4 regions of the Thioalkalivibrio sp. ALE10 genome follow, and region 3 is predicted to be linked to each of the others. Evidence: predicted binding sites of a transcription regulator. Region 3 holds the regulator's gene; each other region holds the start of a gene.
The links. Region 3 encodes sigma-54, which starts transcription at its own class of promoters, with help from an activator protein. Its sites were predicted from a motif close to TGGCANGNTNCNTGCTT; they were not measured.
Positions count from the first base shown of each region.

Region 1 (3,573 bases), on a different contig from region 3:
CTGGTTGTTCGGTTCGATGATTCCATGCCGCCACAGTATAGGGCTTCGAGGCGGCCTTGCGGGAGTCCGCAGCCTGCAAAGGGGCGGCAAGCGCCGGCCACCCGCCCCGGCCGGGCCGGCACTCGTTCGCCCCCGGCAACCACCGACATCTCAGGCGGTCTTGTTGATCTGTTCCAGGACCGCACTGGCCAGTTCGTCCGGGTTGAACTTGGAGAGGAACGCATCCGCACCGGCCCGACGCACCATGTCGGTATTGAATTCGCCGCTGAGCGAGGAATGCAGCAGCACCCGCAGCGGCCGCAGCCGGTCGTTCTCGCGGATCTTTGCCGTCAGGGTGTAACCATCCATGCGCGGCATTTCGATATCCGAGATCACCAGCTCGACCGTGTCGTGGATCGGACCCTCGGCGGCTTTCGCCTCCAGGTAATCCAGGGCTTCACGCCCGTCCTTGCACAGCACGTAGGGCCACTCGAGCCCCTGGATGGCGCTTTCGATCTGGCGGCGAGCCACCACCGAGTCGTCGGCGATGACGATTTCCCGACGCTCGGGTGTCTGCTCGGCCACCGCGGAACGCACGCTTTCCGACACCTCGGTGGGCAACGGATTGACCAGCGACAGCACGCGCTCCACGTCGATGATCTCCACCAGCTTGTTGTCGAGTTCAGTGACCGCCACCAGAAACGACTCGCGCCCGGTGCCGCGCGGGGGCGACTTCACCTGGTCCCAGTTGACGTTCACGATGCGATCCACCGCCGACACCATGAAGCCCTGCACCGAGCGATTGAACTCCGTCACCACGACCTTCTGCTGGCCGTCCGCCCCGGCCCGCGTCGACTGCATGCCCATCGCCCGCGCCAGATCGATGATCGGCACGGTCTTGTCGCGCAGGGTGGTGACCCCCCGCACCACCCCGGCGGACCCGGGAATCTGGCGCAACTGCGGCAGCGGAACCACCTCGCGCACCTTGAACACGTTGATCCCGAAGGTCTGCGTGCCGCCCAGATAGAACAGCAGAAGCTCCATCCGGTTCTGCCCGACCATCTGCGTGCGCTGGTTCACGTCGTCAATAAACTGACTCACGGTTCTCGCCCCCTGGGTTGTTCTCCCTGCTAACGGCCGCGCCGGCGGGAGCTTGAACCACGCATCGGACGCGCAGGACAGGCGCCGGATGCCATGGCACAGAAGCTGCATGTATTCCGTCACGAAGACACAGGGTCAACGGTGACCGGACATGCACCTTTTCAAGTTACAGGCTTTGCTCCCGTACCGCAGCCCGGGCCGCAGCGGGGGTGCGCTTCTTCTGATGCTCGCGCTCCTCGCCCCGACCGCGCAAGCGGAGATCGAGCCGGTGCAGAACATTCGTGACAGCGCGGAACGGTTCCTGCACCAGCAGCTGGGGGACCACAACGGCGACGATGTGGAGGTGCAACTCGGTCATGTCGACGACCGCCTGCGCCTCAAGCGCTGCGAAGAACCCCTGGAGGCCTCGCTGCCGCCCGGCGGCCGCCCGAGGGGCAATACCGCGGTCAACATCCGCTGTCCCGGGCCGGTGACCTGGTCGGTGTACGTTCCGGCCACCGTGGAACGCCACGCCGAGGTGGTGGTGGCCCGCCGCAATCTGTCGCGCCAGCAGACCCTGGGGCCGGGCGATCTGCGCATGGAGCGCATCGAGACGTCGCGCCAGGCCAGCCATTATTTCGAGGACGCATCCGAGGTGGTCGGTCTGCAGACCCGCCGCGCGATTCGCCAGGGCCAGGTCATCGGCCAGCAGCACGTTAATGAACGTCAGGTGATCCAGCGCGGCCAGCGCGTTACCATCCTCGCCAGCAGCGGCAGCGTCACTATCCGCATGCAGGGCGAAGCCCTGGAAGACGCCACGGCCGGCGACTGGATCCGCGTGCGCAACACCTCCTCCGGACGCGAGATCGAGGGCGAGGTCCAGCCATCGGGCACGGTTCGCGTCGCCCTGTAGTAAAATGTGACGGAAATCCCGCAACCGACCCTACAGTTTCGGGCATTCCGGCCGATACACGAGCCAGACCAGTCAAACGACAGGACAAAGTCATGGATATCAAAGGCCCCAACATCAATGGCCTGCGCCCCGACAGCCAGAACGGCGGGGTCCGCGGCCGTGACGACGACGCCCGCACCGGCGGTAACGGGGTGGATCGCGCCGGCAATGGCGATGCCGCCAGCGGCGACGCCGTCACCCTGACCGGTGCCGCCCAGGCCATGAACGGCAGCGGCGAAGCCAGCGAGGCCGCGCCGTTCAACGAGGCGAAGGTGGCCGAGATCCGCGAGGCGATCGCTCAGGGGAACTACCCGATCGACAACGAGGAACTGGCCGATCGCATGATGGAAATCGAAGGCCTGCTGCGGTGATCCGGTGGTGACCGACGAAACCGGAATCCGTCCTTCCCTGGAGGAATCCATCCGTCTCGGACAACGGCTGGAGGATATCCTGCTGGAGGAAACCCGGGCCATTGAGTCACGCGAACCGGATCGGCTGCAGGCCGCGGTCCAGCGCAAGCAGGAACTGCTGCAGGCACTGGAAACCGAAACCCGCAAACAGCAGCAATGGATCGAAGCCCGCGGTGCCGAGTTCACCCCGGAAGGGGTAGCGCGGCTGTTCGCGCGTCTGGAGGGAGGAGAGCACCTCAACGACCGCTGGCAGGCGCTGCGGGCGACGATCGAACGCTGCAACGAACTCAACCAGGGCAACGCCCGGCTGATCGAACGCAACCAGCGCCGGGTCCAGATGTCCATGCAGATCCTGCGTGGCGAAGACAACGGACCGGCCACGACCTACGACCCCTACGGCAAGGCCCGTCATCGCCGTACCACCGGCCAGACCATCACCCGCGCCTGAGCCCGAGTTGGACCGGAAAGGCGTGAACTCCGTCACAGGGTGTATGATGCGCGAACCCACTTCGGACGCGACGTGCCCTCATGGATGACAACGACTATACCGTCAACACCCCGGAACGCATCGGCCAGATACTGCGCGACCTGGACCATGGCCTGACGCTGGTCAGTATCCGCCTGGAAGAAAGCGGCCCGCTGTACACCTCGGCGCTGATTCGTCTGGATGCCGACGCACGACGTCTCTACCTCGACCAGCTGCAACCCCCTTCCCTCCACCAGCGGATCCGGCCCGGCCAGCCCCTGCGCGTCTTCGCGACCCTGCGCGGCGTGGCCGTGCGGTTTACCACCGAGGTCCGCCAGATCGTGAGCGAATCGCCGGGAGACCTCTACGAGTGTCCGTATCCCGCCGAACTGCAATACCTGCAGCGTCGCGAGACCTTCCGCGTTCATATCCCCCTGAGCAACCGCCCGACCCTGCAGATCCAGGGCGAGATGCACGAAGAACCGATCGAGGGATCGGTGGTGGACCTTTCGGCCGAAGGCATGTGCGTGGAACTGCCGAATGAAGTGCTGCAGGAGATCCCCTATGGCAGCCGCCTGGAATTCACCAACCTGCTGCTCCCGGACGTGCAGGAAAGGGTCTCCGGCGCCGTCAAACTGGCCAACTCGCGCCCTTCCACTCGCGAAGGCCATTCGTATGCTGGCTGC
Region 1 is NZ_KB906458.1:9,341-12,913, reverse strand. It holds gene F788_RS0112225 (chemotaxis protein) at 151-1,080, opposite strand; gene flgA (flagellar basal body P-ring formation chaperone FlgA) at 1,304-1,972, shown strand; gene flgM (flagellar biosynthesis anti-sigma factor FlgM) at 2,065-2,382, shown strand; gene F788_RS0112210 (flagella synthesis protein FlgN) at 2,387-2,869, shown strand; gene F788_RS0112205 (flagellar brake protein) at 2,950-3,573, shown strand, end outside.
Region 1: a site for sigma-54 is predicted at 1,175-1,191, ahead of flgA (flagellar basal body P-ring formation chaperone FlgA). Genes of this name have one in related genera too.

Region 2 (3,573 bases), on a different contig from region 3:
CAGGCGGTCGAGCCAGTCCAGCCCGCGCAGGCGTTCGAGGATCGCCAGCACGTCCGCCGCGGACAGGCCGAACTTGGCCTTCTCGCCACCGGTGTTCTGCCACTTGCCCTTGCCGATGGACGCCAGGCGCACGCGCAGCCCCAGCAGCGGCGATATGTCCATGGCTTCGGCCTGGCGGATCACCTCCTCGAGCTCGGAGGGCTTCTCGATCACGATGTACACCCGGTGGCCGAGCTGCCGCCCGATCAGGGCCAGTCGCACGTACTCGCGGTCCTTGTAGCCATTGCAGATGATGACCGAGCCCGGGCGCGACTGCGCCAGCACCGCGATCAGCTCCGGCTTGGAACCGGCCTCCAGCCCCACCTGCGGCCGGTGGCCTTCGGCATCCGCGTGATCGCCGGCGGCGAGGATGCGCTCGACCACCGAGCGCTGCTGGTTGACCTTGATCGGATAGATCGCGGTGAAATCGCCCTGGTAATCCAGCTCCTCGGCCGCCCGCGCGAAGGCACGCGAAAGGCGCCGCACGCGACCGTCGAGCACGTCCTGAAAGCGCACCAGCACCGGCGGGCCCACGTGCTCCTCGCGCAGGCGACAGGCCAGCGCGTGCAGATCCACTCCAGGGTGGTCCGGCCAGTCCGGCCGGCGCATGCAGACATGCCCGGACGCATTGATCTCGAAGAAGTCCCCGTTCCAGTGATCGATGCCGTAGGTGGCACGAGCCTCTTCCAGACTCCAGGGTTTGGCAGACATGGCGATTCCGGCTTTCGCAGTGGATATACCCCGTCATTGCGAGGGCGGTCTTCTGATTCTGTCATCCGGAGCGGCCTTCTGATCCCGTCATTGCGAGGAGCGGCCCTCTGGTCCCGTCATTGCGAGGAGCGAAGCGACGCGGCAATCGCCTTCCATGTCCCCCGGGACATCGAGGGGCTGGCCGGTCTCCGGCGCGCTGCCCGTCGTTCAGGAGATTGCTTCGTCGCCTTCGGCTCCTCGCAATGACCGGAATGGGAGGGCGCCTCCTCGCAATGACGGGATCAGAGGGCGGCTCCTCGCAATGACGGCAGACTCGGAGTTGCCCGCAGGATACAGGGCACTATCATGGCGGCGCATCCTACCGTTCACCCATGCACAAGGGGAGCCCGCCCGATGGCACTCGACGACAACTGGTTCACCGAGCCCGACCGCGACATCGCGATGTCCCTGCGCATCACGAAAAAGCTCCACGAGGAGCAGACGCCCTATCAGAAGATCGAGATCTTCGAGACCACGGGCTTCGGCAACCTGATGGTGATCGACGGCTTCGTGATGCTCACCGGCCGCGACAACTTCATCTACCACGAAATGATGTCGCATCCGGTCCTGTATTCGCACAACGCACCGAAGAACGTGGTGATCATCGGCGGCGGCGACTGCGGCACCCTGCGCGAGGTACTCAAGCACGACGAGGTGGAAAAGGCCACGCAGGTGGATATCGACGAACGCGTGACCCGCCTGTCCGAGCAGTACTTCCCCGAGCTGTGCGACGCCAACGACGACCCGCGCGCCGAACTCCTGTTCGATGACGGCATCCAGTTCATCAAGGACGCGGACCCCGGCTCCATCGACGTGATCATCGTCGACTCCACCGACCCGGTCGGCCCGGCCGAAGGGCTGTTCTCCGCGGATTTCTACCGCGACTGCGTGAAGGCGCTGGGCTCCGATGGCCTGCTGGTGCAGCAGAGCGAATCCCCGCTGCTGCACACCGACAGCATCCTGCGGCCGATGCACGACAGTATGCGCATGGCGGGTTTCATCGACGCCCTGACCATGCACTTCCCGCAGCCCACCTACCCCTCCGGCTGGTGGACCTGCACCATCGCCTCCAAGGACGCCCCGGTCGCCTTCCTGCGCGAGGAAGCCGCCGAGGAGATCCCGTTCGTCACGCACTACTACAACGCGGCCATCCACCGCGCCGCCGGCGCGACCCCGGAATTCTTCCGCCGCAAGCTGTTCGCCTGATCCGGCCGCGCCGGTCCGCCACCCCGGCGCCGGGCCGGCGCGGGGTGTCGGCTTCAGCCGGGAGTAACGCCTCTGCACGCCTTCCGGCATCCGCCCGGCATCAGCAGACACCGCCTCGAAACCTCCCGCGCTCGCACACTTTCAGGGCAGCCTGATCCATCTTGATGCATGCCCCCGAAACGGGCTGCACCACGACGAAACATTCGCTCCGCAGACCGGCGCTCCCTGGCCCGGCACCACGCTCCGCAACGCTTTCGGGGCGACCATGGCATGGCTCCTGCTTACTCGGATTACTGCCGGCGCATTCCTGCGCGCCGCACCGAGATTCAAGCGAGGAGAACCATGCTGCATCGACGCTGCATCGCATTCGTTGTTCTGTTTCTGGTGCCCGTGATGGCGCTGGCCCATCCCCACCACGGGCACCACGTCCACGAACATGCGGGCTTCGCTGCGGGATTTCTGCACCCGTTCACCGGCCTCGATCACCTGCTGGTCCTGCTCGGAATCGGGTTCTGGATGGCCCGCTCACAGCGATTCCCGGGCACCCTGACCGTCGGCGCGGCGGTACTGGCCACTCTGGCGCTCGCCTTCGCCCTGGGCGTGGCGCAAGGACCGCTGCCGACCGTCGAATTCGGCATCCTCGCCTCGCTGTTGCTGACCGGCGTGCTGGTCTTTCTGGGCACGCGTCTCCCGCTGGTGGTGACCGCCGCGATCGCGGCCGGCTTCGCCGCACTGCACGGCTTCGCCCACGGTGCCGAAATGGCGGCCGACCTGTCCGCACTGAGATTCGCCGCCGGCTTCCTGCTGGCCAGCGCCCTGCTGCTGACCGCCGGTGCACTGGCCGCCTCCCGGATACGCGATACGGGTCTCGAGCGTCCGGTGGGACAGGCGGCCGGTGGGGCCATGGTTGCCGCCAGCGTCTATCTGTTGCTGGTGGTCTAGCGGCGTGGACATGACCCCCGTGGAACTGGCTGGCGCTACAGAGACCGTCCCGGAGACCCGGGACGGATGGCTCGGGCGCCTGGAGCTGGGCTTCGCCTCGCGTGGCGGACGGACCCGGCTGGCCCGCCGCCGTCACGAGGGCCCTCTGCTGGTGCAGCGAAGCTTCTTCCCCGAAGGCGATGTCTGCCACTGCTACGTGATCCACCCCCCCGGGGGCGTCGCCGGCGGCGATCGCCTGCAGCTGGAAGCGGAGCTGGACGCCGGCAGCCGGGCGCTGCTCACGACCCCTGCCGCGGCCAAGTTCTACCGGACGCAGGCAGCCAGCGCCCGCCAGGAACAAAGCTTCACGGTGGGGCCCGAGGCGAGCCTGGAGTTCCTGCCGACGGAAACCATCCTGCACGGTCGCTCCCGCGTGATGCTGCACAACCACTTCCGCCTGGGACCCGGCGCCCGCCTGTGCACCTGGGATGTCCTGTGCCTGGGACGCCCGGCGCATGGCGACCACTACGAGGGCGGAGTGTGCACCCAGGATCTGTGGATCGAGCGCGACGGCCGACCGCTGGTACATGACCGCCTTGATCTGGCCCACGGCGATCCGCTGCTGAGCCGCCCCTGGGGCCTCGACGGCTTCCCCGT
Region 2 is NZ_KB906453.1:229,426-232,998, reverse strand. It holds gene speA (biosynthetic arginine decarboxylase) at 1-750, opposite strand, end outside; gene speE (polyamine aminopropyltransferase) at 1,144-1,995, shown strand; gene F788_RS0109210 (HupE/UreJ family protein) at 2,338-2,937, shown strand; gene F788_RS0109205 (urease accessory protein UreD) at 2,948-3,573, shown strand, end outside.
Region 2: a site for sigma-54 is predicted at 2,262-2,278, ahead of F788_RS0109210 (HupE/UreJ family protein). Genes of this name have one in related genera too.

Region 3 (3,573 bases):
GGAACTCGACCGCCACGAGCGCCGCCGCATCGGCGACGCCCTGATCGAGGAATTCCAGCTGGAGACCGTGCGCCACAGCCCCGGGATCGCGCTGTCCGGAGGCGAGCGGCGGCGCGCCGAGATCGCCCGCGCGCTGGCCGGCGATCCGCAGTTCATCTGTCTGGACGAACCGTTTGCCGGGGTCGATCCGATCTCGGTCGGCGAGATCCAGGCAGTCATCCGCCACCTGGCCGAACGCGGCATCGGCGTACTAATCTCGGATCACAACGTACGCGAGACCCTGGGTATCTGCCATCGCGCGTACATCCTCAGCGAGGGGCGCCTGCTGAGCGCGGGCACGCCGGACGAACTGCTGGCCGACGCCCGCGTGCGCGAGGTCTACCTCGGCGAAAACTTCCGCCTGTGACACCGACCGCCGCACCCGGACGGTGCACAAGCCCGCAGCAAGGGATTACTATTCACTTATGGTGACCAACGCCTTTCCCAACTCATGCTGAAGCCCGGGCTGAATCTGCAGCTCGGTCAGACGCTGACCATGACGCCGCAGCTGCAGCAGGCCATCCGGCTGCTGCAGCTGTCGACGCTGGAGCTCCAGGCCGAGATCCAGCAGGCGCTGGAAAGCAATCCCATGCTGGAACAGGCCGAGGATGACGAACTCGGTGCCGACGCGGGGGACACCGCGGACACTGCCAGCGACGCGAACACCGACGACGGCGAGAGCGGCAGCGACGCCGCCGGCACCGGCGAAACGGTGGATGCCGGCGGCTCGGAGGACGTCATCCCCGACGAGCTGGTGACCGACAGCCGCTGGGAAGACATCTACGACGCCAGCGCCAGCCCGCGCGGTCCGGACGACCGCGACCCGCTGGAGAACACCTCGGACGACGACGGCGGCGGGCTGCAGGATCACCTGCTGTGGCAGCTGCATCTGTCGCACCTGACCCCGCGCGACCAGCGCATCGGCGCCGCCCTGATCGACACCATCAACGGCGACGGCTACCTCGAGGGCGACGTCGAGACCCTGGCCGAGACCATCAGCCGGAGTGAAGAACCCCCCGTCGACACCGACGAGGTCGAGGCCGTACGCCACTGGTTGCAGCACTGCGACCCGCTGGGGGTCGGTTCGCTGGATCTGCGCGAGTGCCTGGAGGTCCAGCTGGGTGAGCTGGCGCCGGACGCGCCCTCGCGCGAGGCGGCGCGCGCGGTCCTGGAACACGGCATGGACGCCCTTGCCCGGCGTGACTACAAGGCCCTGCAGCGCCAGAGCGGCGTACGCGATGGCGACGAACTGGCCGCGGCGCTGGACCTGATCCGCACGCTGAACCCGCGCCCCGGCGCCCAGATCAGCGAGACACCGCCGGAATACGTGGTCCCGGATGTCTACGTGCGTCATACCGACCGGGGCTGGCAGGTCGACCTGAATCCCGAGATCGCCCCGCGCATTCGCATCAACGACCTCTACGCCGGCATGGTCCGCCAGGTCTCCGATGCCCGCGACAGCGCCTTCATGCGCGATCAGCTGCAGGAGGCGCGATGGTTCATCAAGAGCCTGCACAGCCGCAACGACACCCTGCTGCGCGTGGCGCGCGCGATCGTCGAACGCCAGCAGGGGTTCCTGGAACACGGCGAGGTGGCGATGCAGCCGCTGATCCTGCGCGACATCGCCGAAGCCCTGGAGATGCACGAGTCCACGATCTCGCGGGTGACCACGCAGAAATACATGCACACCCCCCGCGGGGTGTTCGAATTCAAGTATTTCTTCTCCAGTCACGTGGGCACCAGCGACGGCGGGGAATGCTCCGCGACCGCGATTCGTGCCATGATCCGCGAACTCATCGAAGAGGAAACGCCGGGCAAACCGCTCAGCGATTCCCGCCTCGCCCAGATCCTCGCGGATCGGGGCATCAACGTGGCCCGGCGTACCGTGGCCAAATACCGGGAGGGCATGAACCTGCCATCCTCCAGCGAACGCCGCCAGATGGCCGCCATGCCGACCGGAAGCAAACCGAAAGGAGCCTGACCCATGCAGATCAATCTCACCGGACACCACGTCGACATCACCGACGCCCTGCGCGACTACGTCAACGAGAAATTCCAGAAGCTGGAACGCCACTTCGACAAGGTGATCGACGTGCACGTGGTGCTGAACCACGAGAAGACGCAGAAGCTGCACAACAAGGCGGAAGCGAATCTGCAGGTCAGCGGCAACCACATCCACGCCGAGGCCAGCCACGATGACATGTACGCCGCCATCGACGGCCTGATCGACAAGGTCGACCGCCAGCTGATCAAGCACAAGGAGAAGGTCAAGGATCATCATCGCGCCGAGGGCGCCCAGCGCAACCGCGAACAGCCCCAGTAAGCCGATGAATCCGGCCGAGCTCATCACCCCGGAGCGCATCGGACTGGAAACCGACTGCTCCAGCAAGAAACGAGCGCTGGAAACCCTCGCCGATCTGCTGGTGGACGGGGCCGCGGACGGACTGGCGGCCAGTGCCGCGTTCGAAGCCATGTCGGCCCGCGAAAAACTGGGCTCCACCGGGCTCGGCCATGGCGTGGCGATCCCGCACGGCCGTCTCGCCGAGCTGGATACGCCCCGCATCGCGGTCCTGCGTCTGGATCAGGGCGTGGATTTCGAAGCCATGGACCACGAACCGGTGGACATCCTGATCGCCCTGCTGGTGCCGGAAGAGGCCACCAGCGAACACCTGGACCTGCTGGCCCAGCTCGCGCGCGGGCTGTCGCAGCCGGACACCCTCGCCGGCATCCGGCGCGCCGCGGACAGCGCGGGGGTCCAGCAGGCCCTCAGCCGGGCGCTGGGAGACACCTGACCATGGCCGACCGGGCGGAAGCGGCAGCCGACGGCACCGCGAGCAACATCACCATCGCCGCGCTCACGCGGGCGATGGGGAGCCGTCTGGATCTGCGCTACGTCCACGGAGAGGAAGCCGCGGGCGACCGCGAACTCCTGGGATTCGGCGATGGCGACCTGCCGCTGGCCGGCCACCTGAACCTGATCCGCCCCAACCGCATCCAGGTCATCGGCGACTACGAGGCCCGCTACATCGCCGGCCTGTCCGACGAGCAGCGTGACCACCTGGTGCTGGAAATGGCCCGCACGGGCACCACCATGGTGATCTTCGCCGAGGACACCTGCCCGTTCCCGCGCATGCCGCACACAGGTGACGACCCGCTGCCGGTGATCCTGTGCACGCGCACCTCATCGCACGAAGTCATCGCGCTGCTGCGCTATTTCCTGCAGCAGCGCCTCGCCCATTTCGAGGTGCGCCACGGGGTGTTCATGGAGATCCTCGGGATCGGCGTGCTGATCTCGGGGGCTTCCAGCGTCGGCAAGAGCGAGGTCGCACTCGAGCTGATCTCGCGTGGCCACCGGCTGATCGCCGATGATGCCCCCGAGTTCGCGCGCATTGCCCCGGATATCGTGCGCGGACACTGCCCCGCCCTGCTCCAGGACCTGCTCGAGGTGCGCGGCCTGGGCGTGCTCAACATCCGCGCGATGTACGGCGACTCGGCGATCAAGGGCGGCAAGTATCTGCGCCTGATCATCGATCT
Region 3 is NZ_KB906450.1:432,925-436,497, reverse strand. It holds gene lptB (LPS export ABC transporter ATP-binding protein) at 1-406, shown strand, start outside; gene F788_RS0102140 (RNA polymerase factor sigma-54) at 491-2,020, shown strand; gene hpf (ribosome hibernation-promoting factor, HPF/YfiA family) at 2,024-2,362, shown strand; gene F788_RS0102130 (PTS sugar transporter subunit IIA) at 2,367-2,831, shown strand; gene hprK (HPr(Ser) kinase/phosphatase) at 2,834-3,573, shown strand, end outside.

Region 4 (3,573 bases), 360 kb from region 3:
GTTCAGGGCGATCAGCGGCTGCCCCGCCCGCGGACTGTGCTGATGCAGCGCGCGTGCGACCAGCTCCTTGCCGGTCCCCGATTCGCCGTTGATCAGAACCGTGATATTGGAGCGTGACAGGCGGCCGATGGCGCGGAACATCTCCTGCATCGCCGGCGCCTCGCCGATGATGGGGGTTTCCTCGGCGCTGCCCTCGTCGGGCGTTGCGGCCGCCAGGCTGTCACGGCGGGCCTCCAGGGCACGCTGCACCAGGGCCACCGCCTCGTCCACGTCGAACGGCTTGGGCAGGTATTCGAACGCCCCGGTCTGGTAGGCGCCCACCGCGCTCTCCAGATCGGAGAATGCGGTCATGATGATGACCGGCGGCGCGTCACCGCGGCTCTGCATGCGCGCCAGGAAATCGAGCCCGTTGAGCCCCGGCATGCGAATGTCGGCGACGATGGTATCCGGGGTGTCTTCCGTCTCCAGGGCCGCCCATGCCGCGTCGGCGGACTCGAACCCGCGCACCGCGATATCGGATCGGCTCAGGGCGCGTTCCAGCACCCAGCGGATGGAATCGTCGTCGTCGATGATCCAGACCGTCGGATTCATGCGTCGGGGCTCTCGCTGGCGGGCGGTCCGGCCACGGGCAGGAGGATGTCGAAGCGCGTGGAGCCGGGCCGTGAATGGCATTCGATCAGGCCGTCATGCAGCTGGACCAGGCTCTGCGCGATCGGCAGGCCGAGGCCGGTGCCGCTGTCGCGGCCGGTGACCATGGGGAAGAAGATCCGCTCGCGGACCTCCTCGGGGATTCCCGGCCCGTTGTCGCGCACGCTCAGGCGCGCGACCAGCCGGTGGCGTTTGCCGGAAACGGTGTACTGGCGCAGGATGCGCGAGCTGAGCACGATCTCGCCCTCGTCGCCCAGCGCCTGCAGGGCGTTCTGCACCAGGTTGAGGAGCGCCTGCACCAGCATGTCGCGATCCGCTTCGATCTCCGGGATCGAAGGGTCGTAGTCGCCGCGGATCTTCACGCCCAGCGGCAGCTGGACGCTGATCAGGCCGCGCACATGCTCGAGGACCTCGTGCAGGTTAAGGGGGGCGCGCTGCGGCATGTTGTTGGGGCCGAGCATGCGGTCCACCAGCGAGCGCAGGCGGTCGGCCTCATGGATGATGATGCGCGTGTATTCGCGCAGGTCGGGATCGTCCAGTTCTCCGGCCAGCAGCTGCGCGGCGCCGCGCAGCCCGCCGAGCGGGTTTTTGATCTCGTGCGCCAGCCCGCGCGTGACTGCGCGCGAGATGGCCTGCTGCTTCTGCAGCTGTTCCTCGCGCGAGATGCGCTCGTGCCGGTCGATCGCGCTGAGTTCGAACAGCAGCCGTCCGGGTTCGTCACCCTCGCCGTGCAGCGGCGTGATCACCACGTCGGCCAGGAAGCTTTCCGCGCGCAGCGGTTCCAGGCGCCGCGCACGCAGGGTGATCGGCTGGTCCCGGGTCAGGGCGTTGCGCAGACGGGTGGACAGGTTGCGGTCCAGATGCAGCCACTGGCCGAGCGGGTGACCGAGGATGCGCTCGCGGCTGAGGCCCAGCAGGACCTCGGCCGCGCCGTTCATCGCCTGCAGCCGCAGATCCCCGTCGGTGACCATCACGGCCGTGGACAGGTCGTCCCACCACGGGGGGGTGGGCAGCGAGGCGGGCGAAGGGGGCGTATGCGGGCTCATCACCCGGTTTCAAGCATGAAGTGCGCCAGAATGGCCACGAGGGCGTCGCAGCGCTTCGTCCGGGGGCGTTGTGCGGTGGCGCTCTGATGAGGTGCAGTCATTGCCCCATTGTAGGGCATTCTGTGCATCAAAGTGGTGCGATGCCCGTGGCTGGCTCAGAAATCCACCAGTTCCACGGGCACCGGGACGTCCTCGATCGAAGTTTCGTCTTCAGCGTCGGTCTCTTCGTCCGCGGCCGCGTCTTCCTCCGGGGCGTCGTCCGTCGGGTCTTCTCCCGGCCGCCGTATCGGGCGTTCGAGGATCTCGCGGGCATTCTCCAGGGGGACGGCGCCCATCGGCTCCTGAACTTCGATGCGTTCGCTGCGCCCGTCGCCGGGTGCCTCGTCGGAGAAATGCACCACACCGTCTTCATCCACCCAGCGGTGGACCTCGGTGGAGGCCAGAACGCCGACGCCCGGCGCCCCGGCGATGGCCAGGGCCACAAGCCCCGCGAGGGAGGCTCGCGGGGTCATCAGGCGGCGGGCCTTATCCATACCGACTGCACCCGGGTGCCGGCGTCCTGCAGGCCGGCCAGGCGCGGATCGGGGCCCGCGGGCGCGTGGCCGGCCTCGATGCATTCCAGCCAGTCGTCCAGCGCGGCCATGCGCAGGAGCGTCGGGGCGGCGCCGCGTTCGATCGCGCTCAGCGGGCGCTCGCGGTGATAGCCATCCAGCAGGGCGCGGTAGCGTTCGCGATCGAGCTCGCCCGTCTCGCTGACGGCCACCGCCAGCGCGATGCGCGCCAGTTGCCAGAACGCCGGCACGGGGGCCGGCGGGAGCGTCAGATCCGCCAGTCCGGTGTGTTCGCCGTGCCGCCGGACCGAGCGCCAGAAGCTGCCGGCCACCGGCAGGTCCTCGAACCGGTACAGCCCCTGATGATGCAGCTCGCGGTTCAGTTGTTCGCGCGCCTGTTCGTCCAGGGTGGCGCTCAGGTCTTCGGTACGTTCGCGCAGCTGCTGCTGCAGTACCCCGCGGCGCCAGACGCCGTCCTGCGGCAGGGCCTCCGCCGGATGCCAGGCCTGCCAGCGGGCCGCGAGGCGCCCCAGCGCCTCCGGCGTGCCGGGACCGCTGGCGATCGCCCCGGGCTCCGCGGCGTTGCCGCGCTCCAGGGTCCAGTGCGCGCGATCCCCGTCAAGCTGCGGGGCATCGCCATCGGCCGGCAGCCCCAGCGGAGCGCCGGCCGCCCGGGCAGCGGCAAAGGCTGCTTCCAGCGCCGCGGCACCCGCGACCGGCAGTTCCACGGTCGACTGCGTGCTTACCATTCCAGGATCCTCCAGCGGGGCGGGGTGAAACCGGGGGCCAGGTCGTCGCGGCGTTCAAGATCGCCTTCCCCGGTGACGTCCACCAGATAATAGGTCGGACCGGCGGCCGGGGTGACCTCGACGATCACCAGCTCACCGTCCACGCGATATTCGCGTCGCCGCTCGCCATCGCGCTCCATGATGATGACGTCCGCCTCTTCCAGTTCCTGCAGCTGGCGGGCGCGCTCGTCCAGCACCGGCGGCGGTGCGGGCTCGTCGCCGGCGGCCTCGTCGGGCATGTCGGGCGGTGGCGGGGCGTCTTCGAAGTCCTGCGCCGCCAGCGGCCCGGCGGCGAGAACAAGGCCCAGCAGGGCAGCGGCCAGCGCCGTGGCGCGGGTGCTCGTCATCATCAGAGCTCCATCAGTCGTTGTTTCTCTTCCGCCGAGGGCTCGAAGCTGCGGGCCTCGTAGTACTCGAAGATCACGTCCACGACCTCCTCGGGGGTGTCCACCACCGAGTATAGATTGAGGTCCTCGGCATCGATGGTCCCATGGGTGACCAGCGCGTCCTCGAACCACTGCAGCAGGCCTTCCCAGAACT
Region 4 is NZ_KB906450.1:72,106-75,678, reverse strand. It holds gene ntrC (nitrogen regulation protein NR(I)) at 1-591, opposite strand, end outside; gene glnL (nitrogen regulation protein NR(II)) at 588-1,694, opposite strand; gene F788_RS0100350 (DUF4124 domain-containing protein) at 1,850-2,227, opposite strand; gene F788_RS0100345 (hypothetical protein) at 2,206-2,994, opposite strand; gene F788_RS0100340 (DUF2782 domain-containing protein) at 2,988-3,383, opposite strand; gene F788_RS0100335 (TIGR00730 family Rossman fold protein) at 3,383-3,573, opposite strand, start outside.
Region 4: a site for sigma-54 is predicted at 1,706-1,722, ahead of glnL (nitrogen regulation protein NR(II)). Genes of this name have one in related genera too.